DNA from 3 places in the Streptomyces sp. NPDC048659 genome. Region 3 is predicted to be linked to each of the others. Evidence: riboswitches for the same ligand, from Rfam matches in the RefSeq annotation. Region 3 holds a riboswitch; each other region holds the start of a gene.
The links. A riboswitch is a leader RNA that binds a small molecule or an ion and turns the genes downstream of it on or off. The one in region 3 is predicted to bind cyclic di-AMP.
Positions count from the first base shown of each region.

Region 1: it holds a riboswitch for cyclic di-AMP, as region 3 does, so the genes downstream of both, AB0C99_RS35030 (M23 family metallopeptidase) here and AB0C99_RS09035 (C40 family peptidase) in region 3, are expected to answer to the same signal.
Region 2: it holds a riboswitch for cyclic di-AMP, as region 3 does, so the genes downstream of both, AB0C99_RS22445 (transglycosylase family protein) here and AB0C99_RS09035 (C40 family peptidase) in region 3, are expected to answer to the same signal.

Region 1 is NZ_JBEZHM010000074.1:1,716-11,485, reverse strand. It holds gene AB0C99_RS35055 (PrsW family intramembrane metalloprotease) at 1-1,195, shown strand, start outside; gene AB0C99_RS35050 (SIS domain-containing protein) at 1,249-2,313, opposite strand; gene AB0C99_RS35045 (PTS transporter subunit EIIC) at 2,459-3,793, opposite strand; gene AB0C99_RS35040 (GntR family transcriptional regulator) at 3,964-4,722, shown strand; gene AB0C99_RS35035 (aldo/keto reductase) at 4,872-5,819, opposite strand; gene AB0C99_RS35030 (M23 family metallopeptidase) at 5,950-7,035, opposite strand; cyclic di-AMP (ydaO/yuaA leader) riboswitch at 7,047-7,192, opposite strand; gene AB0C99_RS35025 (PP2C family protein-serine/threonine phosphatase) at 7,394-8,557, opposite strand; gene AB0C99_RS35020 (MFS transporter) at 8,757-9,770, opposite strand, start outside.
Region 2 is NZ_JBEZHM010000029.1:81,232-91,001, forward strand. It holds gene AB0C99_RS22425 (Ppx/GppA phosphatase family protein) at 1-637, opposite strand, end outside; gene AB0C99_RS22430 (DUF501 domain-containing protein) at 634-1,173, opposite strand; gene AB0C99_RS22435 (septum formation initiator family protein) at 1,188-1,658, opposite strand; gene eno (phosphopyruvate hydratase) at 1,765-3,051, opposite strand; gene AB0C99_RS22445 (transglycosylase family protein) at 3,315-4,052, opposite strand; cyclic di-AMP (ydaO/yuaA leader) riboswitch at 4,056-4,229, opposite strand; gene AB0C99_RS22450 (transglycosylase family protein) at 4,487-5,548, opposite strand; gene AB0C99_RS22455 (cytochrome P450) at 5,721-6,977, opposite strand; gene AB0C99_RS22460 (LamG-like jellyroll fold domain-containing protein) at 7,013-9,770, opposite strand, start outside.
Region 3 is NZ_JBEZHM010000008.1:122,366-132,071, reverse strand. It holds gene AB0C99_RS09075 (MFS transporter) at 1-957, opposite strand, end outside; gene AB0C99_RS09070 (helix-turn-helix domain-containing protein) at 1,029-2,039, shown strand; gene AB0C99_RS09065 (VOC family protein) at 2,053-2,397, opposite strand; gene bioD (dethiobiotin synthase) at 2,479-3,255, opposite strand; gene AB0C99_RS09055 (adenosylmethionine--8-amino-7-oxononanoate transaminase) at 3,377-4,657, opposite strand; gene bioB (biotin synthase BioB) at 4,650-5,879, opposite strand; gene AB0C99_RS09045 (8-amino-7-oxononanoate synthase) at 6,022-7,242, shown strand; gene AB0C99_RS09040 (ATP-binding protein) at 7,410-7,841, shown strand; gene AB0C99_RS09035 (C40 family peptidase) at 7,976-8,452, opposite strand; cyclic di-AMP (ydaO/yuaA leader) riboswitch at 8,456-8,655, opposite strand; gene AB0C99_RS09030 (hypothetical protein) at 8,971-9,273, opposite strand; gene AB0C99_RS09025 (ATP-dependent Clp protease proteolytic subunit) at 9,281-9,706, opposite strand, start outside.

The DNA of each region.
Region 1 (9,770 bases), on a different contig from region 3:
GCGGGCCATCGTCCTGATCACCCTGCTCGCGCTGTGCGCGCTGGCAATCCTCGCGCTGGTGCGGGAGGAGACCGGCACGGAGGGCTTCCTCGTCGGGCTCGGCCTCGCCGTGCTGCCCGTGCCGCTGCTGCTGGCCGCGTTCCGCTGGCTCGACCGGGTCGAGCCGGCCCCCTGGAAGAACCTGCTGTTCGCCCTGGCCTGGGGCGCCTTCGCCTCCACGCTGGTGGCCATCCTGGCCAACTCGCTCGCCGTGGAGTGGATCAGCGGCGCCACCTCCGACCCCGGCTCGGCCGACACCCTCGGCGCGACCGCGGTCGCCCCGGTCGTGGAGGAGACCGCCAAGGGCGCGGCGCTGCTGCTGCTCTTCCTCTTCCGCCGCCGGGACTTCACGGGCCCGGTCGACGGCCTGGTCTACGCCGGGTTCACCGCCACCGGCTTCGCCTTCACGGAGAACATCCTCTATCTGGGCAACGCCTTCGGCGAGGACCAGGAGATCGGCTCCACCGGCCTCGGCTCCATGACCTTCGGGACCTTCCTCGTCCGGATCATCATGTCGCCGTTCGCCCACCCCCTCTTCACCTCGCTCACCGGGCTCGGCCTGGGCTTCGCCGCCCTGCTCGCGGCCCGCGCCCGCTTCCGCCGCCCACGGCTGGTGCTGCTGCCGCTCGCGGGTCTGCTGCTCGCCATGGGCCTGCACGCCCTGTGGAACGGCTCGGCGACCTTCCACCCGCTGGCGTTCCTCGCGGTGTACGGGATGTTCATGGTCCCGGTCTTCGGCCTGCTGACCTGGCTCGCGATATGGAGCCGGCAGAAGGAGCTGCGCACGATATCCGGCGAGCTCCCGGCCTACGCGGCGGCCGGCTGGCTCGCCCACGACGAACCGCTCGCGCTCTCCTCGATGCGGGCCCGCTCGCTGGCCCGGGGCTTCGCGGCCCGGACCTTCGGGAAGCAGGCCGCGCAGGCCGTCGGCGAGTACGAGACCTTCGCCACCACCCTCGCCTTCCTCCGCCACCGGGCCGGGCTCGGCCAGGCGGCCCCGGACTTCGCGGCCCGCGAGCAGGAGCTGCTGCACCACCTGTGGCAGCGCCGCCAGGTGGCCTCCCCCGCGCTGAGCTACGCGGCCCGCGCCACCGGCCGCGTCTGGGCGCCGCCGCAGTACCTGGACTACGGCGGCTACAACCCGTACCGCAGCTAGGGGCGGGACGGCCGGGGGCGTTCAGCCGGGGGGTCGTTCAGCCGGTCGGGCGTTCAGCCGGCGGCGGTGAAGGCGGCGACCTCGAAGTCGGCCATGTCCAGGCCGCCCTGCTTGGTGTCGTCGTTGGCGAACACGAAGGACTCGATCGGCACCCCGCGCTCGTCGGCGAGGACGGCGACCAGTTCCTGGAGGACGACGGTCTCCAGCACGACACGGACCGCGTCGGGGCACTGGGGCAGCCGGACGGTGAACAGGTTCGGGGCGGGGGCCACGTCGGCGGTGGTGACCAGCAGGGTGAGGTGACCGGCGCCGGCGAGCGAGCGGGCCAGGTCGAGCTCGCGGCCCGCGCCGTGCACGACGTGCAGGGTGTTGCCCGCCGACTCCATCTCCCCGTGCAGGTAGGTGCGGGTGGAGGAGTGGGCGGCGGGCATCCGGACCACCTCGCGCAGCAGCAGCGCGCCCTCCTCGGCGGAGGCGCGGGAGGAGCCGGCGGCCACGTCGTCGGCGGCGGTGCAGGCGGCGCCGCGCACGCGCAGGGCGGCGGCGGCCTCGGCGGCCCGGGCGCGGACCTCGTCGACGCGGCCGGCGATCCCGCTCCAGTGGTCCTCGTCGGCGAGCCGGCCCTCGATGGCGGCGGCGACCAGGTCCAGGGCCACGATGGTGCCGGTGTAGCCGATGGTCGAGGCGAAGGAGTCGGCCTCGTTGCCGAGGTCCACGGCCAGTCCGGCGGCCTCGGTCAGCGGCGAGGGGGACACGTTGACCAAGGCGACGCGGGTGGTGTCCGCGGGGGCGGCGGCGAAGGCGGCGAGGGTCTCGGAGCTGCGGCCGCTCTGCGAGACGCCGATCAGGCAGTCGGTGTCGAAGCCCGCGAGGCCGTTCTCGATCTCGTCGGCGGAGACCCGCTGGGTGACGACACCGGCGGCGCGCAGCCGGTGCACCGGGACGGCGAGGGCCGCGTAGGAGGCGCCGATGCCGGTGAACAGCGGGCGGCGGGCCTCGCGCAGGGCGCCGGCCGCGGCGGGTTCGGCGAGCCGGGCCCGGACGTGGGCGGCGATCCGTTCCAGGGCGGCGCCCTGACCGGCCTGGCCGTCGAGGAAGGTGATCCGGGAGGCGAACATGGGGGGCTCCAGTACGAGGGGTGTGACGTGTGCGGGGGGGTGGGGGGAGACCGGGCCAGGTCCCGACCGGGGTGGGCCGGGACCGGGCCTGGGCCGGGGCCGGGGAAGCGGGCGCTGATGGGCCGCGCTCCCCCGGCGCGCTCCGTCAGGTGCTGCTGCGGTCCGGGCCTGCGTCCGTACCTGCGTCCGTACCCTCGGCGCGGGCGGCGGGCACGACCGGGGCCGGAGCCGCCACCGGCGCCTGCGCCGCCTCGGCCTCGGGGTCGCGTTCGCGGCCCGGGGTGGGGAGGTCGAACTTGACGATGGCGAAGCGGAAGATCACGTAGTAGAGGGCGGCGAAGGCCAGGCCGATCGGGATGAGCATCCAGGGCTTGGTGGCGATGCCGTAGTTGACGATGTAGTCGATGGCGCCCGAGGAGAAGCCGAAGCCGTCGCGGATGCCGAGGGCGTAGCAGACGGCCATCGAGACGCCGAAGAGCAGCGCGTGGATGATGTAGAGCACCGGGGCGACGAACATGAACGAGAACTCGATGGGCTCGGTCACGCCGGTGACGAAGGCGGTGACGGCGCAGGAGAGCATCATGCCGCGCACCATGGTGCGGTTCTCGGGCCGGGCCGTGTGGGCGATGGCGAGGGCGGCGGCGGGCAGCGCGAACATGTAGATCGGGAAGCCGCCGGTCATGAACTGCCCCGCGCTCGGGTCGCCGGCGAGGAAGCGGGCGATGTCGCCGTGGACCACGGCGCCGGTGTCGGGGTTGGTGAAGGAACCGGCCTCGAACCAGGGGAAGAACGAGAAGAAGTGGTGCATCCCGATCGGGATCAGGGAGCGCACGACCACGCCGAAGATGCCCGCGCCCCAGGCGCCGGTGCCCACCAGCCACTCGCCGAAGTGGAAGAACCAGGACCCGACGGTGGGCCAGACCACGCCGAAGACCACGCCGACGCCGACACCGGCGAAGGCGGCGAGGATCGGGACCAGGCGGCGCCCGCCGAAGAAGCCGAGCCAGTCGGGCAGCTTGGTGCGGGAGAACCGCTGGTAGAGGCCGGCCGCCACGAGGCCCATGACGATGCCGCCGATGACCTTGGCGTCCAGCGGCTTGCCGTCCACGCCCATCGGGAAGGCGGGGCTGGCCAGTACGGCCTTGAAGACGAGGTAGCCGACCACGGCGGACAGCGCGGTGGTGCCGTCGGCCTTCTTCGCGAAGCCGATCGCGACGCCGACCGCGAAGAGCAGCGGCAGGTTGTCGATGACGGTGCCGCCGCCCGCGGCGAGCACCATGCCGAGTTTGCGGACGATCAGCGGGAGCGATTCGCTGCCGAGCAGGTCCTCCTTGCCCAGGCGCAGCATCAGGGCTGCGGCCGGGAGGGTGGCGACCGGGAGCATCAGGCTGCGGCCGATGCGCTGCATGACCGGCATGATCTTGGCGCGCTTCTTCCCAGGGGGCGCGAGCTTGGCCGCCGGGGCCGTGGCCGTCGTCATCGGACTGCTCCTCGTCGAGCGGGGGTCGGGGACATGTCTCGGAAGGTAGTTGGTGGTTTCTTATGTGGTCAACAGAGGTATTTAGTGGTCTGCATTGAAAAGGGCAGGTGAGGTCTAAGGTCCCGACTCACGGGCCGCCCAAGTGGTCTCTGGTGGTACGGTTCGGGACTATGAGCGAAGACCTCCCGGACCCCCGCCCGAGCCGCGCCGCCGACCCTCTCTGGATGCGGTGCGCGGACCGGATCCAGGAGGAGATCGCCCGGCGCGGGCTCACCGAGGGCCACCGCCTCCCGCCCGAACGCGAGCTGTGCGCCCTGCTCTCGGTCTCCCGGGTGACGCTGCGGCGGGCCCTGACCGAGCTCGACGAGCGCGGCGTGGTCGTCCCCTCCCACGGGCGCGGCTGGTTCGTCGCCGCACCGGCGGCCCCCGCCCCGGCCCGCGAGTGGCCCAAGGAGCTGGAGTCCTTCACGGCCACGGCCCGGCGCAAGCACATGCGCCCCGGCTCGCTGGTGATCCGCAGCGAGACCGTCACGGCCGGCCTGGACGACGCGGAGGCGCTGGAAGTACCAGCCGGCACCCCCTTGTTCCGCCTGGAGCGGGTGCGGACCCTCAACGGCGTCCGGGTGGCCGTCGACCACGCGCTGCTGCTCCTGGACGCGGCCCCGGACCTGCCCCGGATCGACTTCACCTCGGCCTCCCTCTTCGCCGAGCTGGCCCGCTGGGGCAAGAGCCCGGACCTCGCCGAGGCCACGATCGAGGCCCAGGTCGCCGACGCGCGCCTGGCCGAGCTGCTCGGCTGCCCGCGCGGCGGCCCCGTCCTCGTACTGGACCAGCTGATCCGCACCCGGGACGGGCGCCCTCTGATGCGCTCGCGCGTGGAGTACAGCGGGGAGCGCCACCGGCTGCGGATGACCCTCCAGTCAGGGTGACAGCCGCGGGGCGGACCGCCCCAGCGGCACAAGTCCGGGGCGGGACCGCCGAAGGTCCCGCCCCGTCCTGTCATGCCGTGTCCCGCCCTGTACGCCCCGGCCCGCTTGGCGGACCGGACCGTTTAAACCCCTTAACCCCCTTAACCCGCTCAGACCGCCGACGCCTCGTCGAGCGCGGCGAGCTCGGCGCCGGTCAGCTCCAGCTCGGCCACGGCGACGAGGGCGGGCAGCTGCTCGACCGTACGGGCCGAGGCGATCGGCGCGACGACGGTCGGGCGGGAGGCCAGCCAGGCGAGGGCGACGGTGGCGGGCTCGGCGTCATGGGCCGCGGCGACCGTGTCGAGCGCGGCGAGCACCCGGCGGCCCCGCTCGGTCTCCAGGTGCTGCCCGGCGCTGCCGGCGCGGACGCTGGCGACGGCGGTGCCCGGGCGGTACTTGCCGGTGAGGAAGCCGGAGGCGAGCGAGAAGTACGGCACGGCCGCGAGCCCGGCACGCTCGGCGGTCTCCAGGAGCTCGCCCTCGTAGGTCTCGCGGGAGACCAGGTTGTAGTGCGGCTGGAGGGCGACGTACCGGGCGAGGCCCTCCGCCTCGGCGAAGTCGAGCGAGGCGCGCAGCCGCTCCGGGGAGATGTTGGAGGCGGCGACGGCCCGGACCTTGCCGTCCTTCACGAGCTGGTCGAGCGCGGTGACGATCTCCTCGACGGGCACGGACTCGTCGTCGAAGTGCGTGTAGTAGAGGTCGATGTAGTCGGTGCCGAGGCGGCGCAGCGACTCCTCGGCGGCGGCCTTGATCGTGGGCGCGGCCAGCCCCTTGAAGCGGGGGTGGGCGCCGACCTTGGTCGCGACGAGGACGTCCGCGCGGTTGCCCCGGGAGGCCATCCAGCGGCCGATGACGGTCTCGGACTCGCCGCCCTCGTTGCCCTCGACCCAGGAGGAGTACGTGTCGGCGGTGTCGACGAAGTTGCCGCCCGCGGCGGCGTACGCGTCGAGGACGGCGAAGGACTGCGCCTCGTCGGCGCTCCAGCCGAAGACGTTGCCGCCGAGGGCGAGCGGGAAGACGTGCAGGTCGGAATTGCCCAGTGCGCGGAGAGAAGTCATAAGGTGATCAACCCCCCGCGCGGCCGGGCCTATTCCGCCGCGACGGCCGTCGGACGCTGAGGCCCCACGCCGGATGTCAGACGCCCAAGCCCATCGACGGCCGCCAGACGCTCAGGCCCTACGCCGGCCGTCAGACGCTCAGGCCCTTGGACCGCAGCCACCCCGCCGGGTCGATGCCGCCGCCGGACGGGGTGTGGACCTCCAGGTGGAGGTGGGGGCCGGTGACGTTGCCGGTGGCGCCGACGCGGCCGATGGTGTCGCCGGTGCCGACGGACTGGCCCGCGCCGACCGTCATCGAGGAGAGGTGGCAGTACCAGATCTCGGTGCCGTCGGCGAGCTCCAGCACGATCCGGTAGCCGTAGGAGCCGGACCAGCCGGCCGACTTCACGGTGCCGCTGTGGACGGCCTTGACCGGGGTGCCGGTGGGCGCGGCGAAGTCCAGGCCGGTGTGGTAGCCGGAGGACCACATGGAGCCGGACTCGCCGTAGGTGGAGGTGAGGGTGTACGAGGAGGTGGGCAGCGCGTAGCTGGCGGCCAGCTTGGCCAGGCGCTCGGCCTCGGCCTTCGCGGCGGCCTCCGCCTCGGCCTTCTTCTTCGCCTCGGCCGCCGCCTTCTCCGCCGCCTCGGCCTTGGCCGCGGCCTCCGTCGCCGCCTTCTCGGCGGCGGCCTTCTGCGCCGCCTCCTTCTCCGCCGTGTCGGCGGCGGCCTGCTGCTGCTCGGCCTGCTGGAGGATGCGGGCGCGCAGCGCCTCGCCCGCGTCGGCCTGCTGCTTCGAGCCGGCCGGGGCGTCGGCGGTGGTGCCGTCCTCGGGGGTCGTGTACGTGAGGGCGGTGAGCGGCCGCGGGGCGTTCCCGGTCCCGGTGCCGGTGCCCTCGTCGGAGCCCTTGGAGTCGCCGCCGCCGATGAGGTCGCCGATGCCGGGCAGTTCGGAGGCGGCGGGCAGGCCGAGGTCGGGCAGGGCTATCGAGACCTTGGGCTTCTCCTGGGCGGTGGCCAGGCCGCCCGCGCCGACGGCGGCGATGACGCCGACGCCGAGGACGGTGGAGGAGCGGGCGAAGTTGGAGCGCTGCTTGACGACCCGGTGCCGGCCGCCGGCGCGGTTCTGGGCCCGCATCGAGTCCTCGGTGGGGTTCCATTCCTCCCCGCCCGTGCCCGCGGCGCCATAGGCGCCGAAAGAGTCGAAGGGGGCTTCGGGAGCGGGGGTGTCGGACGCCACGGAGGCGCTCTCCTTTCCTTCCTTCTCGCCTACCGGGTTAGCTGACGGGTTCGGAGCAGGAAGGTCTCCTACGGGCGTGCCGCACGGGTGCGACGTGCCCGATTCACCCCAAGTGGTGGTTCCCCGGTTCCCTTGCGGAATTCGGCGCACGCGCACGGTGCCGTCTCTTGCGACGGCTGGGACGACCGCGCTGCGTTATCGAACGTTAATAGACACGGCCTCCCGATTCCAAGCCGTTCCCCTTGATCATTAGCTGAATCGACAGGGAATGTCCCGACTTGACCCCCGGTCAGACGGGATTCGCGTCACAGGCGGAATCTGACGTTGTATCAATTGTTATCGGAGTGACACCCCCCGACTACGAGCCGTCACCACCCGGCGGGGGCGTGCCACCGAGCCCCCCGCCGGGCACTGCGCCAGTCCCCCCGCCGGGCGCCGCGCCCGGCGGCACCACCGGTATCGTCCGCCGCCGCTCCGGCTGCCCCGCCGCCGGCCGGCTCACCGCGAGCAGCGCCATGTCGTCCGTCGACCCCCCGCCCGTGTGCCGCCGCACGTCCGCCACCAGCGCGTCCAGCAGCTCCTCGGGCCCGGGGAACAGCCGCCCGGCCAGCCGCGCCGCCGGATCGTAGAAGACCCCGTGCCCGTCCCGCGCCTCCGACAGCCCGTCCGTGTACAGCAGCAGCGTCGCGCCCGCCGGATACGGCGTCTCGTCCGCCCGGTCGGGCCACGCCGCCAGCTCCCCCATCCCCAGCGGCAGCGCCGCCTCGCTCGGCTGCAACCGCGCCAGCGCCCCGTCCCCGTACAGCAGCAGCGGCTCGGGATGCCCGCGGTTCACCACCCGTACGAAGCCCTCGCCGCGCGGGATCTCGGCGAGGACCGCCGTCGTGAACCCCTCGAAGGCGTCCAGCCCGTCCCGCCGGGTGCCCTCCCGGTCCAGCGCCCGTTCGAGCCGCTGGGCCACGCCCTCCAGCGTCGGCTCCAGCTCCGCCGCCTCGCGGAAGGCGCCGATGACCACGGCGACGGCCTCCACCGCGTCGAGCCCCTTGCCCCGCACGTCGCCGACGACCAGCCGCACCCCGTACGGCGTGTCCTGCACGGCGAACAGGTCGCCGCCGATGAACGCGTCCGCCTCCGCCGCCTCGTACCGCGCCGCGATCTGGAGCCCGCCGATCCGCTCGGCGGGCTGCGGCAGCACCGCCTTCTGCGCCGTCTCCGCGATCACCCGCGCCGAGGCCAGCCGCTCGCCGCTGCGCCGCACCACCCGGTTGATCAGCATCGCCAGCGCCGAGACGGTCAGCACCGTCAGCGTCTCGGTGAGCGCGGGGATGTGGCTGGAGGTGTCGTTGTAGACGTGCAGGCCGATGCTGGCGAGGACGGCGGCGACACCCGTGATCAGGGTGGTCAGCGTGGAGAAGAAGGGGGCGGCGATCAGCGGCGCCGCCGAGAACAGCGGCGCCGCCGTGTACTCGGGCGGGGTCGCCAGATCGAAGACGACCCCGCCCACGATGATCAGCGGCGGCAGCGCGCGGATGAACCGGCGGGCGAGGGCGTACGGCCCGCGGGCCCCGTCGCCGCCACCGCCGCCGCCCGGCCCGTCCCGCACCGCCGCTCGCGCCACCGCTGCTCTCCCGCCTGGACCCGGTCCCGGCCGGACCCGGCCCGTACGGACCAGGGACCGCCCCGAGGGCGACGGGAGGACCCGCGCCCTCCCCAGGGTGCGGTCAGCCGGTCGCCGTCGGCGACTGGCGCGCGGCCGACTGGCTTACGGCCGGACGGACGGCGAGCCGCCCGCCCCGGGCCAGCGCCGCCATGGCCACCGCGCAGCCGAGACCCACCGCGCACAGCGTCAGCCACGGCACCGCCGACCAGCCGGTGACGTCGAGCAGGGCGCCCGTCCCCAGGTTCCCCAGGGTGATGCCGATCCCGCAGACGGTGTTGTAGAGCCCGTAGTGGGTGGCCACCCAGCGGTTCTCGGCGAGGGCGACGACGGTGTCCATCTCGTACGGGTAGAGCACCGCGTTCGCCGCCGCCAGCAGCGCCGCGCACAGCAGCAGCCCCGGCAGCGAACGCCCGCCGCCCACCAGCGCGGGCGGCAGGAAGGCCACGCCCATCAGGGCGAGCCCCAGCACCAGGCACCGCTCCCGGCTGAGCCGCCGCTTGCACCAGGCGGTGATCCGCAGCTGCCCGACCAGTGCCACCAGCGCCGACACCACGAACAGCGCCGTCGTCACCGCCGTGCTGTCCGCCGCGAGCGGCAGCGCCAGATAGACCTGGAAGGACAGCACGTACGAGCCGGTCATGGCCAGCGAGAACAGCCAGAACACCCGGTTGGCCAGCACGGTCCGGAACTGCCCGCGCGCCTTCCCGTCCGCCCCCGCGGCCCCCGCCGGCTCGGTCGCCTCCCGGCGCACCGGCAGATGCCGCAGCTGTACGAGGGTGAGCAGGGCGAACAGCACCGCCGCCACCAGGCACGTCAGCCGGAACGACACCCCGGTCAGCGCCACCCCGACCAGCGGCCCGAGCAGGATGCCCGCCTGGTAGTACGTGTTGAAGAGCGCGAACGCCTCCACGCGCCGCTCCCCCGCCTCCGCCGCCAGATACGCCCGTACGGCGGGATTGAACAGCGCGCCCGCCAGACCCGTCGCCAGCGAGGCGGCGATCAGCATCGGCAGCGACTGCGCGAAGGCGAGCGCCCCGAAGCCGAGCGTCCGCAGCGCGCAGCCGGCGACGATCAG
Region 2 (9,770 bases), on a different contig from region 3:
AGCCGGCCAGGCCGACCAGGGTCTCGGCGGCGCCGAGCGGCACGGTCTCGGCGGCCAGGTCCAGCGCGGCGCGCACGTCGGCCCGGATCGCGGCGACCTCCTCGGCGGTCGGCGGGTCGTGCCGCACGTGCCGCTCGGTGAGGCGTACGCAGCCGATGTCGACCGAGCGGGCGGCCTCGACGTGCCGGTTGCCGACGACGAACTCGGTGGAGCCGCCGCCGATGTCCACGACCAGCCGGCGGTCGTCGCCGGTCAGCTCGCCCGTGGCGCCGGTGAAGGAGAACGCGGCCTCCTGGTCACCGGTGATCACCTCGGGCTCGACGCCCAGGATGCCGACGACGCCGTTCACGAAGTCGGCCCGGTTCTCCGCGTCGCGGGAGGCGGAGGTGGCGACGAAGCGCAGCCGGTCGGCGCCGACCCCGTACTCCGCGAGGACGGCCGCGTACTCCCGGCAGGCCGCGAAGGTGCGCTCCAGGGCCTCGGGGGCCAGCCGGCCGGTCCGGTCGACGCCCTGGCCGAGCCGGACGATCGTCATCCGGCGGTCGAGCTCGATCAGCTCGCCGGTCTCCGGGTGCACGTCGGCGACGAGCAGCCGGATGGAGTTGGTGCCGCAGTCGATTCCGGCGACCCGGGTCACTCGGCGCTCTCCTTCTCTTCGCCGCACGGCGACACGCAGGGGCCCTTCGCCCACCACTCGGGCAGCATGGCCAGGGCCTCGTCGCCGAAGGGGTTCACGCCGGGGCCGGCGACCAGGGAGTGGCCGACGAGCACGTGCAGGCACTTGACCCGGTCCGGCATCCCGCCGGCGCTCGGGAAGCCCTCCAGGACCTCGATGGCGTCGCGGCGGCGCAGGTAGTCCTCGTGGGCGGCGCGGTAGGCGGCGGCGAGCTCCGGGTCGGTGGCGAGCCGGGCCTGCATCTCCTTCATGACCCCGTTGGCCTCCAGGGTCCCGATCGCCGAGGCCGCCCGGGGGCAGGTCAGGTAGTACGTGGTCGGGAACGGCGTGCCGTCGGGCAGCCGGGGCGCGGTCTCGACGACGTCGGGGTTGCCGCACGGGCAGCGGTGCGCGATGGCGCGCAGACCACGGGGCGGCCGGCCGAGCTGCTGCTCGAACGCGGCGACGTCCGCGTCGGTCGGCTCGGTGGGGGCGGTCTGCGGAGGGGGCGTTTCCATGGTGGGTCCTGGGTTCAGTGGCGGTCGGCGCTGTCCACGCCGTCCCACAGGTTGTCGTACCAGGGGCGGTCCGTCGCGCCCTGGTCGGTGCGGGGCCGGTGCTCCGCGTCCGGGTCGGTCACGGTGAAGCCGGTCTCGCCGGGCATCACGTAGTGCAGGTGCTCGCGGGCCAGCCGGCGCACGTAGGCGGGGTCCTGGAGGCGGGCCTTCTCGTCCCGCAGCTCCTCGACCCGCCGGGCGGCCTCGGCGGCCTTGCGCTGCTGGTCGGCGATCTCGCCCTGCTGGGAGACGTACTGCCGCATGGGGTAGGCGAGCGCCACCACCAGCGAGCAGACCACCAGGGCCAGGAAGGCCGCGCGGCCGGTGAGCCGGGAGCGGCGGGCCTGGCGGCGGGTCTGGGAGCGGTAGACACGGGCGGCGGTCTGCTCGCCGAGCAGCCTGATCCGGGTCGCGGTCGAGAACCGGTCCCGGTCCTTCACGGCCATCTCGTACGCCTCCCCTTCCACTGCCGACCCTCTTCACACGTACGTCCCCGCACACGGTACGGGACCGAGTGCGGGGACGTACGGAAGCGCCTTGCGGCAGGTGTTGTCAGCCCTTGAAGCGCGGGAAGGCGCTGCGGCCGGCGTAGACCGCGGCGTCGTCGAGGATCTCCTCGATGCGCAGCAGCTGGTTGTACTTGGCGACGCGCTCGGAGCGGGCCGGGGCGCCGGTCTTGATCTGGCCGCAGTTGGTGGCGACGGCCAGGTCGGCGATGGTGACGTCCTCGGTCTCGCCGGAGCGGTGCGACATCATGCACTTGAAGCCGCTGCGCTGGGCGAGCTCGACGGCGTCGAGGGTCTCGGTCAGCGAGCCGATCTGGTTGACCTTGACCAGGAGGGCGTTCGCGGAGCCCTCCTCGATGCCGCGGGCGAGGCGCTCGGGGTTGGTGACGAAGAGGTCGTCGCCGACGAGCTGCACCTTGGCGCCGAGCTTGTCGGTGATGACCTTCCAGCCGGCCCAGTCGTCCTCGAACAGCGGGTCCTCGATGGAGACCAGCGGGTACGCGGCGACGAGCTCCTCGTAGTACTCGGTCATCTCGGCGGCCGAGCGGGACTTGCCCTCGAACTCGTACTTGCCGTCCTTGTAGAACTCGGAGGCGGCGCAGTCGAGCGCGAGCGCGATGTCCTTGCCGGGGACGTAGCCGGCCTGCTTGATGGCCTCGAGGATGAGGTCGAGCGCGGCGCGGTTGGAGTCCAGGTTCGGGGCGAAGCCGCCCTCGTCGCCGAGACCGGTGGAGAGGCCCTTGGTCTTCAGGACGGACTTGAGGGTGTGGTAGACCTCGGTGCCCCAGCGCAGCGCCTCGGAGAAGGACTCCGCGCCGATCGGGGCGATCATGAACTCCTGGATGTCCACGTTGGAGTCGGCGTGCGACCCACCGTTGAGGATGTTCATCATCGGAACGGGCAGCAGGTGCGCGTTCGGGCCGCCCAGGTAGCGGAAGAGCGGCAGGTCGGACGCCTCGGAGGCGGCGTGCGCGACGGCGAGGGAGACGCCGAGGATGGCGTTGGCGCCGAGCGAGGACTTGTCCGGGGTGGCGTCCAGGTCGAACATGGCCTGGTCGATCAGGCGCTGCTCGGTGGCGTCGTAGCCGACGAGCTCCGGGCCGATCTGCTCGATGACCGCGAGGACGGCCTTCTCGACACCCTTGCCCTGGTAACGGTTGGGGTCGCCGTCACGGAGCTCAAGGGCCTCGAAGGCACCGGTGGAGGCACCGGACGGAACGGCAGCACGGCCGGTGCTGCCGTCGTCGAGGCCGACCTCGACCTCGACCGTGGGGTTGCCTCGGGAGTCCAGGATTTCCCGGGCTACGACGACGTCGATGGACGGCACGAGCATCTCCTTCTGGGATGTGACGCTGGGTGTGACGCGGTGGTGCAAGGTCTCGTTTCGCCTTGCGACAAGAGCCTAACCGGCTCTGGCGCTCCGGCCAGCCGGACGCCCGCCCCCTGGGACGAAAAAGGTCCCAACGGCACTCATCTAGGGACGAAAGACCCCTTACTACTCACCGGTAAGGGCCTGGGACGGGGAAACCCCGGACCGGAGCGCACGGGGGAAGGGCGCTCCGGACCGGGGTGGTCACCGCGGGTGGGTCGTCAGGCTCACTTCAGGTGGAGCTGCTGGCCCGGGTAGATCAGGTCGGCGTTCTCGACGACGCCCTTGTTGAGCTCGAAGAGCTTGGCCCAGCCGCCCTTGACGCCGTGCGCCTGGGCGATCTTGCTGAGGGTGTCGCCGGCGACGACCTTGTACTCGCCGTCGCCCTTCTTGACCGTCTTGCCGGTGGGCGTGGTGACGGTCTTCTTGGACTCGGTCTTCTTCTGCGCGGGCTTCGGCGCCTGGCGCTGCTCGCTGCGGGTCGTCGGCTGCTCGGTGGAGCGCTTCGACGACGACGAGGAGGAAGAAGAGGAAGAAGAGGAGGAGGACGAGCTGGAGGAGCCCGTCGACGCGGAGCCGCCGTTGTACGAGGCGTTGGAGAGGCCCACGCCGCAGCTCGGCCACGCGCCCTTGCCCTGGCCCGCGAGGACCTTCTCGGCGATGGCGATCTGCTGGGACTTCGACGCCTGGTTGGCGGTCGAGGCGTAGGCGGTGCCGCCGTACGCGGCCCAGGTGGAGGCCGAGAACTGCAGGCCGCCGTAGTAGCCGTTGCCGGTGTTGATGGACCAGTTGCCGCCGGACTCGCACTGGGCGACGCGGTCCCACTCGGAGGCGGTGGCGGCCGAGGCGGTGCCCGCGGTCATCAGCGGGGCGGCGACGGCGACACCGGTGACGCCGACGAGCGTGGCGACGCGGGTGGCCTTGGAGGGGCGGCGGTGCTTGCCCTTGTTGCCGGAAAACAGCATGGGAATTCTCCTCACCGACGCCTACGAGGTGAGCTGTCGGGTTCGGGCGAGTGAGTTGCCCGGCCGCGTGTCCTTGCACGCGGCTTCACCCCAAGCCGGTCGTCGGCCGTCTGTCTCAACGGCCGGGGCCGGCACTTACCTTGGGTCCCCCGCTCCTGCCTTCGGCGCTTGACAGCGACGACTTCCCGTCGGTCGGCGGCAGGATTCGGCGTACCGGTCGACGGGGCCCGCGGTGGCGAGCGGTGATGACCGTAGACATAGACCCGGCGGAAGTTCAAAGACCATCAACCCGGTGAAATCGCCCCTACTTGCTCCCCGGTGCGGGGTGTTTTCGCAGGTGAGGGGCGACCTCAGCAAAGTTTGCGGACGTGACACGCCAGTTCGGCAAGAGAGACCCATGTCTCACTTACTCATAACGGACATTCAGGTACGGACTACTCCGCCGCCGCCGTCTTTCCAGGCGTCAACTCAAGGCTCTGACCAGGGAGGATGAGGTCCGGGTCGGCGCCGACCGTCTTCTTGTTGGCGTCGTAGAGGGCGGTCCAGCCGCCGGGCAGCGCGTTCTCCTGTGCGATGTCCGACAGACTGTCACCCGGCCTGACGGTGTATTCGTCAACCTTGGGCGCATTGCCGGAATTGACCGTCTTGCTCCCCGCGACGGCGCTCTCCGCGCCCTGGCCGCCGACGGCCGTACCGTCCGTCGATCCGTCAGCCGGGGCCGCGTGGCGCCCGGATTCGGGCGTCACGTCCGTATTGCCCGATTCCTCCGAGGCGGCGTCACCCCGGTGCTTGCCGGAGCCGGGGGTGGCCGGATCCGTCGGGTCGGCCGTGCCCGGGGTGCCCGGGGTCACGGGGGTGCCGGTCGGGTCCGGCGTACCGGTCGGGTCCGGCGTGCCCGGCGTGCCGGTCGGGTCCGGGGTCGCCGAGCCGTCGGGGGTGCCCGGGGTCGCCGGCGGGGTCGTGGTGCCCCCCGAGGGCGTGGCCGGGGTCACCGGGGAGGCCGGGGTGGTGGTGCTGCCCCCGGAGCCGGCCGGGGTGCCGTCGGTCCGGTTGGACTCGGCGACCGGTCCGGTGGAGCTCTTCGGCTTGGCGGCGGGCCCGGGGTTCACGGCGGGCTTGCGGCCGTCCTTCGTCAGGCCCGCGATCGGCGCGCAGGTGTCCCACTGGGGGTCGCCCGCGGCGAAGGCGCGGTCCGCGATCGCGATCTGCTGCGCGCGGCTGGCGAGGTCGGCGCTCGGCGCGTAGGCGAGACCGCCGTGCCGCTCCCAGCCCTCCTGGGTGAACTGGAGGCCGCCGTAGAGCCCGTTGCCGAAGTTGGCGCTCCACGCGCCGCCCGACTCGCACTCGGCGACCCGGTCCCAGGTCGGGGCGTCCGCGGCGGCGGCGGAGCCGGCCGCGAGCAGCGGCAGGGCGATGGCCGAGCCGGTGACACCCGCCGCGACGACGATGGCGGGGGCCTGACGGGGTCTGCGGTGTCGTCCGTTCCCGGAGCGCATACGGACTGCCTTTCGCGTGACTGCTGAGACTGCCGGTGAACGTAGCGGCATTCGAACGTGAGTCACAAGTCGATGCAGCGGAGATCACGCGAAGATCACATTCCTGACGGTCCGTCAGAAAGCTTGCCGGGAAGCCCACCGGAAAGCCCGTCGGGAAGGACCGCCCCGGGGCTCAGTCCCGCGCGGCTTTGTGGGAAGCGCTGAACTCCACCGGAAGCGTGCGCAGGCCACGCATGATCAGGCCGCCGCGCCACCGCAGTTCCGCCGGATCGGCCCCAAGTCGCAGGTCCGGCAGGCGAGTCAGCAGCGTCGCCAGCGCCGTCTGCCCTTCGAGGCGGGCCAGCGGCGCCCCCAGGCAGTAGTGGATGCCGTGCCCGTAGCCGAGGTGCTGGTTGTCGCGGCGCGCCAGATCCAGCGTGTCCGGCTCCTCGAAGCGCGCCGGGTCGCGGTCGGCGGCGGCCAGCACCACCAGGACCGGGTCGCCCGCCGGGATCTCCTGGCCGCCCAGGGTCAGCGCCTCGGTGGCGAACCGCCAGGTCGCCATCTCGACCGGCCCGTCGTAGCGCAGCAGCTCCTCGATGCCCGTCTCCAGGAGCCCGGTCTCCCCCGCCGCGAGCGACTCCTGGAGCCGCGCCCGCTCCCCCGGCTCGCGCAGCAGCGCGTACACGCCGTTGCCGATGAGGTTGACGGTGGTCTCGAAGCCCGCGAAGAGAAGGATGAAGGCCATCGCGGCGGCCTCGTTCTCGGTGAGGTGCTCGCCGTGGTCGGACGCCTTGATGAGCCCCGAGATCAGGTCGTCGCCCGGGTCCGCGCGCTTCTTGTGGATGAGCTCCAGCAGATAGCCGCGCATCTTCTTCACCGAGCGGGCCACCCCGCCGCGCGGCCCGCCGCCGTGCCGGATCATCATCCCGGCCCAGTCCCGGAAGTCGTCCTGGTCCTCCTCGGGCACGCCGAGCAGGTCGCAGATGGCGTAGATGGGGAGCGGGAAGGCGAACTCGTGGATGAGGTCCGCGCTCCCCCTCTCCGCGAAGCCGTCGATGAGGCGGTCGGTGAGCTCCTGCACCCGGGGCGCGAACTCCGCGACCCGGCGGGGGGTGAACGCCTTCGACACCAGCCGCCGCAGCCGGGTGTGGTCCGGCGGGTCGATGTTGAGCAGGTGGGTCATCAGCTCGGCCTTGCGCTCGCCGGGGATGCCCGTCTTGCCCTTGGCGTGCGCCGGCTCGTCGTGGTGCGCCGGGTTCTTCGACAGCCGCTGGTCGGCCAGCGCCTGCCGGGCGTCGGCGTACCGGGTCACCAGCCATGCCTCCACGCCGCTGGGCAGCGTCGCCCGGTGCACCGGCGCGTGCTCGCGCAGCCAGGCGTACGCGGGGTACGGATCGGTGGCGAACTCCCAGGTGAAGAGCTCGGGGGCGGCGGGTCGGTCGGACATGGTCCCGACACTAACCCGCCGCCCCCAAGGCTCCGTCACAGCCGGGCGTACACCCCCTTCGCGGTCAGCCGGTCGAAGGCGAGCCGGACCGCGGTGGCGCCGCCGTCCGGCAGCGGCCCGGTCACGGTGGTGATCTCCGTGTCCGACAGGGCCCGCCGGACCAGCGTGAACTCGTCCAGCGCGCCGGTCAGCCGGTCCTTGTCCGCCCCGGTGCTGTCGGGGCGCCCGCCGAGCCGGAGGCCGCGCACGTCGAAGCCGTCCTCGACGGTCAGCGAGCCGGCGACGGGGCCGCTCGCCACGGCGGTCAGCGCGGTGCCGTCGCCGACCGACAGGGTCAGCGTCCCGCCCTGGCGGCGCAGCACCACGTGCCGCCAGGTGTCGTCGCCGAAGACCGTCCCGGCCGGGGCGACGGCCTCCAGGCTGGTGATGCCCCGGTCGGTCTGGACGTGCGCGACGACCTTGTTCTCCTGGGACATCGCGCGGATCCACAGCTGGCGTTCGGCGGTGCCGACCCCGTACGCCCAGGCGAGCACCGGGCTGGTGTTGGCGGACTGCCGGAAGCGCACCCAGGTGGCCAGGGTGAAGTCGCCCGCGCCGAGCGCCCGGTCCTCGCCGTACGGGAGGTCGACGGCGCCGGTCGTCCCGTCCAGGACGAGGGAGCGGCCGAACTTGGCGCCGGTGTCGGTGACGGTGCCGCCGGCCCGGACGACGCCGTGGCCGCAGTGGCGTGAGCTGTCGGGGGTGGCGCGGGCGGCCGGGTCGTCGGCGGGGCGGGCCACCAGGTGCTGCTCGGTGTGGCCGCCCTCCATGGTCCACCACACGTGCGGGTCGCGCGGGGCGCTCGATCCGCCGACGGCCGTGTTGTACAGGCCCGTCTCCTCGGCGGCCGTCAGGGCCCGCTTGTAGTAGCGGAAGTCGTCGAGCTCGCCGGTGAGGACGTCGGTGCCGGTGGACTTGGAGCCGACCCGCAGGCCCTCGGGCGCGGCGATGCCGTCGGTGAAGGAGCCCGTCAGGCCCTCGGCGGTGGCGGGGGTGCCGTTGTCGACGCGGAGGCTGACGACGGTCGCCTCGGTGTCGGTCGGCTGGGCCTTGCGCCGGGTCAGCGTGAGCAGGTGCCAGGCGTTGTCCCCGAAGGCGGACCGCCCGGCCTGGGTGTCGATCACGTCGAGCGGGACCGAGGCGCCCGGTGTCTCCAGGCGCGCGGTCAGCCGGTCGGCGGAGGGCTTGGCCCGCACCCACAGCGAGGGCTTGCCGGAGGTGGAGCCGTAGGCCCAGAGCAGCGCCGCGTCCTGGGGGCTGGCCGTGGCGTCGTAGCGGAACCAGAGGGCGAAGGTGAACTCCCCGGCGCCGTTGTCGACGGCGGGGACGTAGGGCACCTCGACACCGGGCAGGTCCGGGCCGACCTTGAGGGCGCCCGCGCCGATGCGGCCCTTGACGACCGCGGACTCGGTGCTGGTGGTGCCGAGGACGGTGCCGTCGGCGCAGTGGCCGGAGACGTCGTCCTGGATCCGGGTGTTCACCAGGGGCACCGGGTCGGCGGTGTCGATCACCTCGAAGGGCAGGTGGGCCCGGAGCGCGGCCGGGGCCACGTCCTCGGGCCGCGCCCCGCGCAGCGCGTCCCGCTCCCCGGCGGTCAGCGCCGTCCCGTACAGCCGGAACTCGTCGAGGGTGCCGGTGAAGCCGTCGTTGGGGTCGGTGCCGGGCTTGTCCCCGAGCCGGATGCCGGAGGGGTCGTCGGTACGGGCCGGGGCGAGGCGTCCGAGGTCGGTGCCGGTGGCCTGGGCGGCGAGTCCGTCGACCGCGACGGTGACGGTGCCGCCCTGCCGGGTGAGCGTGAGGTGGTGCCACTGGCCGTCGCCGAAGGCCCGCGCGGTCGGGTGCGCGGGCGCCTTCAGGGTGAGCGTGACGTGCCGTCCGCTGTCGCCCTCGACCCGGGCCATGACCTGGTCGTCCTTGGGCTGGACCCGGACCCACACCTGCGGCCGGGGGTCGCCGACGCCGTAGGCCCACAGCAGGGTCTGCTGCGGGGTGGCGGCGGTGGCGTCGTAGCGGAAGAAGAGGGAGTACGTGACGTCCCCGGCGCCCGGGTCGAGCCCCGGCGCGTACGGCAGGTCCGCGGATGCGGCGGCGGAGCCGTCCAGGGCGAGGCCCTGACCGAAGCCCCGGGTGCCGAAGCGGGCGCCCGTGCCGAGCGCGGCGCCGGAGCCGAGGAGCGCGTCGTGGGCGTCCGGGGTGGTGTCGGGGCTGGTCCGCCCGGCGTCCGGGGAGGCCGCCGGGAGCGCGGAGCCCTTCGCCGCGAACGTGCCGGGCAGGCCGAGCTCGGCGACGGCGAAGCGGGTGAAGTAGACGTTCTCGGCGGAGAAGGACCGGCCGCCCTCGTGGACCATGCCTATCTCGCCCGCCGACAGCTCGGCCAGGTCGGAGTAGCCGGCCCGGTCGCCGATCGCCGCGGCGACCTGCCCGCCGGGGGCGTCCTGCCAGGTCTCGCCCCGGTCGTCGGACCAGCGGATCCGCATCCCCTGGCGCTGGGTCATGTGCGAGGGCGTGGACATGAGGAGCAGGTCGCCGGGGCGGCCCCGGTAGGTCTGGCGCGGCGCGAGCAGGCCCACCTGGACGTCCGGCCCCTTGAAGCCGCGGGTGAATCCGAGCCTCGGCACCTTCGGGGTGCCGGTGGCGGGGTCGTCGACGGCGACGGCGTGGGTGCGGTGGCCCTCGACCAGGGTGGCGTCGGTGGCGCTGACCCGCACGTCGTAGGGGCTGCGGGCGCTCACGTACACCTGGCCGCCGGGGAGT
Region 3 (9,706 bases):
CGCCGGCAGCCCCGTGTCCAGCGCCACGCACAGCGGGACCACCGCGTACAGCGCCATACCCGCCGCCCCGGCGGCCAGCGGCCGGGCCGGGCGCAGCCGCAGCGCCAGCAGCCCGCCGAGGACCGTGCCGCCGCCCAGGAACGAGACCGCCAGGCCGTACGCGTCGGGGCCGAGCCGGGCGCCGATCAGCGCCGAACTCAGCGGCACCAGTGGGCCGAAGAGCAGCACGCCGTACGCGACCCAGATCAGGATGACCGCCCACATCCAGGTGCGGGAACGGAACTCCCGCCAGCCCTGGCGCAGTTCGCGCCGCAGCGAGCGCGCGGGCGGCGCGCCCCCGGGCGCCGGGGCGGCCGGGGCGAACCGGATCAGCGCCAGGCACAGGGCGCTCAGCAGGAAGCTCCCCGCGTCGATCGCGTACACCGCGCCCGCGCCCGCCGACACGACCAACAGCCCCGCGAGCGCCGGGCCGAGCAGATGGGCCAGCGCGTCGGCGACCTTGAGGGTCGCGTTGGCCCGCTGCGGCTCGGCGGCGACCAGCGGGACCATCCCGTTCGCCCCGGGCAGGAACATCGCGACCGCCGCGCCCGCCAGCGCCGCCATGGCCACCAGCAGCCAGAACGGCGGGCGCCCGGTGAGGAAGGCGGCGGCCAGCACGCCCTGGGTCAGCACCCGGGCCAGGTCCGCGCCGACCATCATGCGGCGCGCGCCGAAGCGGTCCGCGAGCACGCCGCCGAACAGCACCAGGACGACGAAGGTCCCGGTCCAGGTGCCGAGGACGACGCCGACCCCGGAGATCCCGTACAGCGCGCCGACCGCGAGCGCGGTGGCCACCGGCATCATCGCGTCGCCGAAGAGGGAGACCGTGCGGGCGGTGAAGTAGAGGGTGAACCGCCGGTCCCACAGAGGGAGTCGGACGGGCGGCGGGGACGGGGAGACGGTCTGTGCGATGCTCACCCGCCGATCATGGTCTGGACCACTGGGCCCGCCCCAGTGTCCCGGCCGACATGAAGGGGTACTTTCGCGCCATGACCACCGCCGCCCGCCCGTCGCCGCGCCCCGGCCGCCCGTCGCCGCCGCCCCGCGCCCCGCACCGGGTGGTGGCCCTGCTCCAGGACGGGCACTCCGCCTTCCCGTTGTCCTGCGCCGCCGAGGTCTTCGGCGACCACGGCCAGGCGCTCCCCGCCCGCTACGCCTTCGAACTCTGCGCCGAGCGGCCCGGCCCGGTCCGCACCCAGTCCGGCTACGACCTGCTGGTCACCCGGGGCCTGGAGGCGCTGGAGCACGCGGACACCGTGCTGGTGCCCGGCCGGGAGCGGCCCGCCGACGCCGAGGTGCCCGAGCCGGTGTCCGAGGCGCTGCGCCGGGCGCACCGGCGCGGCGCCCGGATCGTGGGACTCTGCTCCGGCGCCTTCGTCCTCGCCGCCGCCGGACTCCTCGACGGGCGGCGCGCCGCCACCCACTGGGCCAGGGCCGCCGAACTCGCCGCGCGTTTCCCCCGGGTACGGGTGGACCCCGGCGTGCTGTACGTGGACCACGGCGACGTCGCCACCAGCGCGGGCTCGGCCGCCGCCGTGGACCTCTGCCTGCACCTGGTGCGCACCGACCACGGCGCCGCCCACGCGATGCGGATCGCCCGCCGGATGGTGACGCCGCCGCACCGCGAGGGCTGCCAGCTCCAGTACGCCGAACTCCCCACCTCCGGGCCGCTCGCCGACTCGCTCGCCCCGCTCCTCGACTGGCTCGGCGGCCGGCTCGCGCAGCCCACCAGCGTCGCGGAGATGGCGGCCTACGCGCGGGTCTCCAGCCGCACGCTCACCCGCCGCTTCACCGAGCAGCTCGGCATCAGCCCCGCCCGCTGGCTGCTCGACCGGCGGCTCGCGGCCACCCGGGCGCTGCTGGAGGAGACGGACCTGCCGGTCGAGACCATCGCCCACCGGGTCGGCCTCTCCTCGGCGGTGAACCTGCGCCGCCGCTTCCACGAGGCGCTGCGCACCACCCCGGCCGCCTACCGGCGCACCTTCCGGGCCGGAGCCTGATCCGGGCCCGGGGTCAGTCCGTCACGAAGCAGAACTCGTTGCCCTCGGGGTCGAACATCACCTGGAAGGTGCCCTGTTCGTCCGTCACCGGACCGCCGGAGCGGCGCGCGCCCAGCACCCGCACCTCCTCGGCCGCCGCCACCGGGTCGGCCACCGCCACGTCCAGATGGAGCCGGTTCTTGGCCGCCTTGCCCTCCGGCACCCGCTGGAACGCGATCCGCGCGAAGCCCGGCGGCTCCACGTACGACCAGTCGGGGCCCCGGTCGACGGGCGCCCCGCCGAGCAGCGCCGACCAGAACCGGACGAGCCCGGCCGGATCGGCGCAGTCGAACACGATCTCCTGCACACGCGCACGCATACCGGCCAGCGTACGGGCTCATGGACGGGCTCATGGCTCATGGCTCATGTACGGGGCGGAGCGCTGGTGTACGGGCCGGGCTCAGGCTCCCGCGGCCCGCGCCGCCGTCTCCCGCGCCGCCGTCTCCCGCGCCGCCGGGCGCTCCGCCGCGTGCGCCGCCGTGAAGGAGGCCGCGTCCCACTCCCCGCCCAGCGCGGGCGCCAGCCAGCCCGCCGCCGCCGCGCGGAACTCCCCGGCGCCCAGCGCGCCCGCGCCCGCCGGGACCGCCCCGAGCAGCGGGGCCCCCGCCACCGCCGGCAGGTCCGCCAGATTGCAGCGGGCCGCCAGGTCCGGCTCCCCGGGCCAGCTGCCCACCACCACGCCCAGCTGCTCGATCCCGCGCGCCCGCAGCGCCTCCGCCGTCAGCGCGGTCGAGTTGAGGGTGCCGAGGCCGGCCGGGACGACCACCAGGACCGGCGCGCCGAGCAGCCGGGCCGCGTCGGCGAGCGTCCCGCCCGCCTCGTCGAAGCGCACCAGCAGGCCGCCCGCGCCCTCCACGAGCACCAGGTCGTGCTCCTCCGCCAGCTTCCGGGCCGCCTCGGCGACCTCGGCAGGGCCGACCGGCGCGAGGCCCGCCCGGCGCGCCGCCGTGTCCGGCGCCAACGGCTCCGGGAACCGGGCGAGTTCGGCCCCGGCCGCCGCGCCCGACAGGCGCAGCACCTCCGCGACGTCGCCCGCCTCGCCGGGCGCGACACCCGTCTGCGCGGGCTTCAGGACCGCGACGGAACGGCCGGCGGCGGTGGCGAGGGCGGCGAGGGCGGCGGTGACGACGGTCTTGCCGATCTCGGTGCCGGTGCCGGTGACGACGATGACGGGCATGGGAGTCCTCTCACACGTGCTTCTCGGGGCGCGTTCGCAGGGACGGGGGACCGGGCGGCGCGGGCCCCGCGCGCGCCGCCTGGGGAGCGGGGCGCCGGACGGACCGGGCCCCGCGCGCGGTTCATCCCGCGCGGGCCGCCTCGGTCACCGCGCGGGCGATGGCGGACAGGTCCTCGTCGCCCGTCACGAACGGCGGCATCGTGTAGATCAGGTCCCGGAACGGGCGCAGCCACACCCCCGCGCGGACCGCCGCGCGGGTAGCCGCCGCCATGTCGACCTCGTGGTCGAGCTGGACGACGCCGATCGCGCCGAGCACCCGCACGTCCCGGACCCCCGGCACGCCGGACGCCTCCGCGAGCCCCTCGCGCAGCCCGGCCTCGACGCGCTTGACCTCGACCCGCCAGTCCTGGGACAGCAGCAGGTCGATGGAGGCGAGCGCGACCGCGGAGGCCAGCGGGTTGCCCATGAAGGTGGGGCCGTGCGCGAGCACGGGCACCTCGCCGCGCGAGATGCCCTCGGCGACCCGGCTGGTGCAGAGCGTCGCGGCCATCGACAGATAGCCGCCGGTCAGCGCCTTGCCGACGCACATCACGTCGGGCGAGACCCCCGCGTGGTCGGCGGCGAACAGCTCCCCCGTACGCCCGAATCCGGTCGCGATCTCGTCGAAGACGAGCAGCACGCCGTGCGCGTCGCACGCCTCGCGCAGGACCTTCAGATACGCGGGGGAGTGGAAGCGCATCCCGCCCGCGCCCTGCACCACCGGCTCCACGATCACCGCGGCCACCTCGTCGGCGTGCCGCGCGATCGCCTCGCGGAGCAGCTCCGCGTACCCCTCCTCGTACTCCTCGGGAGGCGCGTCGACGAACACCTGGCGCTGGAGCACCCCGGACCACAGCTCGTGCATCCCGCCCTGCGGGTCGCACACCGACATGGGCTGCCAGGTGTCGCCGTGGTAGCCGCCGCGCCAGGTCAGCAGCCGCTGCTTGCCGGGGCGCCCGACGGAACGCCAGTACTGCAGGCACATCTTGGCCGCGACCTCGACCGAGACCGAGCCGGAGTCGCTGAGGAAGACGTGCCGCAGCGGCTCGGGGGTGATCTCGACGAGCCGGGCGGCGAGCCGGACGGCCGGCTCGTGGGTGAGCCCGCCGAACATGACGTGGCTCATCCGGTCGAGCTGGCCGCGCGCCGCCTCGTTCAGGACGGGGTGGTTGTAGCCGTGGATCGCCGACCACCAGGAGGACATGCCGTCGATCAGCTCGGCCCGCCCCTGGGCCGGTTCGGCGAGCCGGAGCCGCACCCCGGACGCGGAGTCCACGACCAGCGGCTCGACGCGCCCCGGCATGGGGCCGTACGGATGCCAGACGTGGGCCCGGTCCAGGGCCAGCAGTTCCTCGTTACGCATTCGGCGCGAGGTCCGTTCCGGCGCCTCGGCGGCGCACGGCCACCAGGTCGGTCCTGGCCTCGTTGGGGGCCGCGACGGGCTCCTGCGCCACGGCGGCACCGCCGCCACCGCACGGCCCGCAGCCGCCGCCCGCCCCGTGCGAACCGCAGCCGCCGCCACCGGCCTCCGCGTGCGAACCGCAGCCGCCCGCCGCGGCGGCCATCGCGGCCACCGCGTCCGCGCGGTGCGCCGGGAGCGTCGTCGTGCCCGCGCCCTCCACCTCGAAACCGGCGTCCGCGATCATGTCGAGATCGGCCTGGCCCGCCTGCCCCTCGCTGGTCAGGTAGTCGCCCAGGAAGATCGAGTTCGCGATGTGCAGGGCCAGCGGCTGCATCGAGCGCAGGTGCACCTCGCGCCCGCCCGCGATCCGCACCTCGACGTCCGGGCAGACGAACCGGACCATCGCGAGGATCCGCAGGCAGCGCTGCGGGGTGAGGTTCCACTCCTTGGCCAGCGGGGTGCCCTCGAAGGGGATCAGGAAGTTGACCGGCACCGAGTCCGAGTCCAGCTCGCGCAGCGCGAACACCACGTCGACCAGGTCCTCGTCGAGCTCGCCCATGCCCGCGATCAGGCCCGAGCAGGCCGAGAGGCCCGCCCCGTGCGCCTTCCGCACGGTGTCCACCCGGTCCGCGTAGGTGTGGGTGGAGGTGATCTCCCCGTACGTCGCCTCGGACGTGTTCAGGTTGTGGTTGTACGCGTCGGCGCCGGCCTCCCGCAGCCGCTCCGCCTGGCCGTCGGAGAGCAGGCCCAGGCAGGCGCAGACCTCCACGCCCTCGTTGTCCTGCTTGATGGCCTCGATGGTCCTGCCGACCCGCTCGACGTCCCGGTCCGTCGGGCCGCGCCCGCTCGCCACCAGGCAGACCCGCTTCGCGCCGCCCGCGACCCCGGCCGCCGCGGCCGCGGACGCCTCGTCGGGCTTCAGCCACGTGTACTTGAGGATGCCCGCCGTCGAACCGAGCCGCTGCGAACAGTACGAGCAGTCCTCGGGGCACAGGCCGGACTTCAGGTTGACCAGATAGTTGAGCTTCACCCGGCGCCCGAACCACTGCCGGCGCACCTTCCCGGCGGCGGCCACCACATCGAGCAGCTCGTCGTCGGAGGTCGCCAGGACGGCGAGCGCTTCTTCACGGGTCGGCGACTCGCGCCGCAGCCCCTTCTCCACCAGCGTGTTCAGCAGGTCCATAAGGGCTGATCCTGGCCTACCGCACACCTCTCGGCCAAGGAGGAAGTGAACAAACGACCCCGATCGAGGTGTGTGTATGGCCACACCCTGACCTCGGCCCGGGAGGGTTAGGGTCTGTGCGCTGCCTACAAAAGGATCCGTCATGCCGTCGTACCCCGAGCACCCGTCGGCGCCGCGCGGGGGACGCGACCCGCGCGAGGCCGCCTTCGACTGGACGGACACCGCCGCACGGCAGCGCGCGCGGGCCGGGCTGGTCCGCACGCTGCGCCCCCGCGCCGCCGAGTCCGGCCTCCTCGACCTCGCGGGCAACGACTACCTCGGCCTCACCCGGCGGCCCGAGATCACCGAGGCGGCGGCCGGGGCGGCCCGCCGCTGGGGCGCCGGCGCCACCGGCTCCCGGCTCGTCACCGGCTCCACCCGGCTGCACGAGACCCTGGAGCGCGAACTCGCCGCGTTCGGCGGCTTCGAGGCGGCCCTCGTCTTCTCCTCCGGCTACACCGCGAACCTGGCGGCGCTCACCGCGCTCTCCGTCCGGGACGGCCTCATCGTCTCGGACGCCGCCAACCACGCCTCCCTCGTGGACGGCTGCCGCCTGGCGCGCGCCGAGACGGCCGTCGTCCCGCACGCCGACCCGGAGGCCGTCGCCAAGACGCTGGGCGCCCACCCGGGCCGCCCGGCGCTGGTCGTCAGCGACTCCGTCTTCTCCGTGGACGGCGACCGGGCACCGCTCGGCGCGCTCGCCGAGGTCTGCCGGGCGCACGGCGCGGGCCTGGTCGTCGACGACGCCCACGGCTTCGGCGTGCTCGGCGAGGGCGGGCGCGGCGCGCTCCACGCGGCGGGCCTCGCGGGCGCCCCGGACGTCGTCGCCACGCTCACCCTGTCCAAGTCGCTGGGCAGCCAGGGCGGCGCGGTCCTCGGCCCGGCCCGGGTGATCGAGCACCTGGTCAACGCGGCCCGCACCTTCATCTTCGACACCGGTCTCGCCCCGGCGGCCGTCGGCGGCGCCCTGGCGAGCCTGCGGCTGATCGCCGCCGAGCCGGAGCTGGCCGCCCGGGCCCGGGAGGTGGCGGCCCGGCTGCACGCGCTGTTCACCGGCGCCGGCCTGACCGCCGCCCGGCCCGACGCGGCGGTGGTCTCGGTCCGGGCGCCGGGCCCGCAGCAGGCGCTGGCCTGGGCGGCGGACTGCCGGGAACGCGGGCTGGGTGTCGGCTGCTTCCGGCCGCCCTCGGTCCCCGACGGGATCTCCCGGCTCCGGCTGACCGCCCGCGCGGACCTGACGGACGCGCAGATCGAGCGGGCCGTCGGCATCGTCCTGGAGACCGCGCCGGAGGGCGCCGTGGACGGGGTGCGGGACCGGGACTGAGCGCCGGTCACACGTGCTTGTCCGGTCGCCCGTCGCACCGTTCACCGCATCGGGCGACAGATATCCGCATATCTTGGTGGATCGCCACCCAGGGCCGCGCGATCGGTGGCAGGCTGGCGCGCAGCGCAGACCGGGGTCCGGCCCGGTGGGAAAGGGGCGGCGTCGCCATGGCAGACCATCAGGAAGCAAGCGTGACGCTGCCGAGCGATCCCGCCTCGGTGTCGACCGCCCGGCGGTACGTCGTCGAGGTGCTCGGGTCCTGGGGGCTCGACGACGCCGACGGCATCACCGACACGGTACGGCTGATCGTCTCGGAGCTGGCGACCAACGCGGTCCAGCACACCTTCGGCCAGTCGCCGACCTTCACGGTGGACGTGCTCCTGGAGCGCGACGAGCAGTTGCGGATCGGGGTGACCGACAGCCATCCGCGCTGGCCGCAGCGGCTGCCCGCCGCCGTGCAGCAGGACAACGGGCGCGGCCTGGTGATCATCCGCTCGCTCGCGGCGGAGGCGGGCGGGCGGCTCTCGGTGACTCCCACCGAGGAGGGCGGCAAGACGGTGTGGATCCGGCTGCCCTGGCCGTCGGCGCACGCGGCCTGAAGCCGGGCGGACGGGCAGACGGGCGGCCAGCCGGCCGGACTGAAGGACTGAAGGCGGCCGGTGGGCGGGACCGGGCGCGGGAGGAGGGGACGGCGGCGCCACCGGGCGCTCCTCCCGCGCCGGCGTTCAGCGCGTCAGCGGACGCGTCCGTAGGAGATCTTCGAGCTCCAGATCTTGTCGAGCTTCACCCATGAGCCGGTCTTCGGCGAGTGCCAGATCTTGTTGTTACCCGCGTAGATTCCGACGTGGTACACGCTTCCGCCGGAATGGAAGAAGACCAGGTCCCCCTTCTGGCGGCCCGACGCGGCGATGTGCCGGGTCTTGTTGTACTGCTGCTGCGCGGTGCGGGGCAGCGTCTTGCCCGCCTTCTTGTACGAGTAGACCGTGAGCCCCGAGCAGTCGAAACGGCTCGGTCCCGAGGCTCCGTACCGGTAAGGCGATCCCTTCTTCGAGGCGGCGACGTCCAACGCCTTGGTGGCGTAGTTCGTCGCGGCCTGGGCCTCCGGCGCCGCTCCTGGGGCGAGCAGCGTGCCGCCGACGGCGGCGAGGGTGAGAGCCGAGACGGCTCCGGCCCGGGACAGCAGGGACGGGACATGAATCTGCGCAGTCATGCGCAACCCTTCGTCAGCCGCCTGTGAAGGATGACCTGTCGGGTTCGGGCAGGCGAAGATGCCCGGCCGCGGCTGCGGCTTCACCCCAAGGAACGTCCGCACACTGCGCGAACGTCCCGTACTGCTCGGGTCCTCCACTCCTGCCGATCCACTCCTGTCGACCAGGCGTCCGGGACGGCGGCAGGACTCGGCGTCCGCCCGGACCGCCCCGCCGTGGGTGGCGGGGGCTTGTCGTCGTCGAGGATCTTGACCCACGGACCGGGCGAAATCCGAGCTGAAACGGCGATATGTGAGGCTCCTCACGACTGAGCCGTACGGGTGGACAGTCGGGTTTCTGGATCTTCCGACGTTTCGGCGATGAGGCCCGCACCTGCGATGGAACGCCCGATTCCGCCAGATGTGTACTCCCGCTGCGCAACTCGCGTCCGCTCCATGCCGAGGTGTCCACTACGCCGAACGGGGGAGGTTTTCTGCGGTCGCCGTACCCCGGCCGGCCCTCGACACGACACGCGGGAGTGTCAACTCGCGGACTCCCCGGGGACGATGACCCGGCCGGACCGTCGCTCTCCGTCCAACACCCGTAGCGCACGCGCCAATGTGTCCGCGTGGACCTCGCTCTCGCCCCGCGTATGCATGAGCGTCAGGGCGTCGCGGAGCGCCGTCGCGCGCCCGACCAGGGCCTGGGCCGCGCGCAGCGCCCCATAGGTATGCGTGGATCTGGATGGATTGATCCGCCCCAGGAGGTCCAGGACTTCGAGGTAGGCGTCCACGAACTCGCCCTCGGCGCGGGTGAGCGCGGGCAGCGGCGGCTCCGGGGTCATGCCGGGCTCACCCCCTCCCGGTGCCGGCGGTCCGCGCCCGGCGCTCCACCACGTGGTCCACCAGGCCGTACGCGAGGGCGGCCGGGGCGTCCAGGACGGTGGTCCGGTCCAGGTCGGCGGCGGCCTCGGCGCGGGTCCGGCCGGTGTGCCCGGCCAGCAGGCCGGCCATCAGCTCGCGCTGGCGCAGCAGTTCCCGCGCGTGGATGTCCAGATCGCTGGGCTGCCCCCGCAACGGCTCCTCCAGGGCGGGCTCCTGGAGGACGATCCGGGCGCCCGGCAGGGCCAGCCGGCGCCCGGGGGTGCCGGCCGCGAGCAGGACGGCGGCGGGTCCGACGGCCTGGCCGAGGCAGGTGGTCTCCACCTCGCAGGCGAGCGCCCGCATCGTGTCGTACACCGCGGTCATGGCGCTGACCGAACCGCCGGGGGAGTTCAG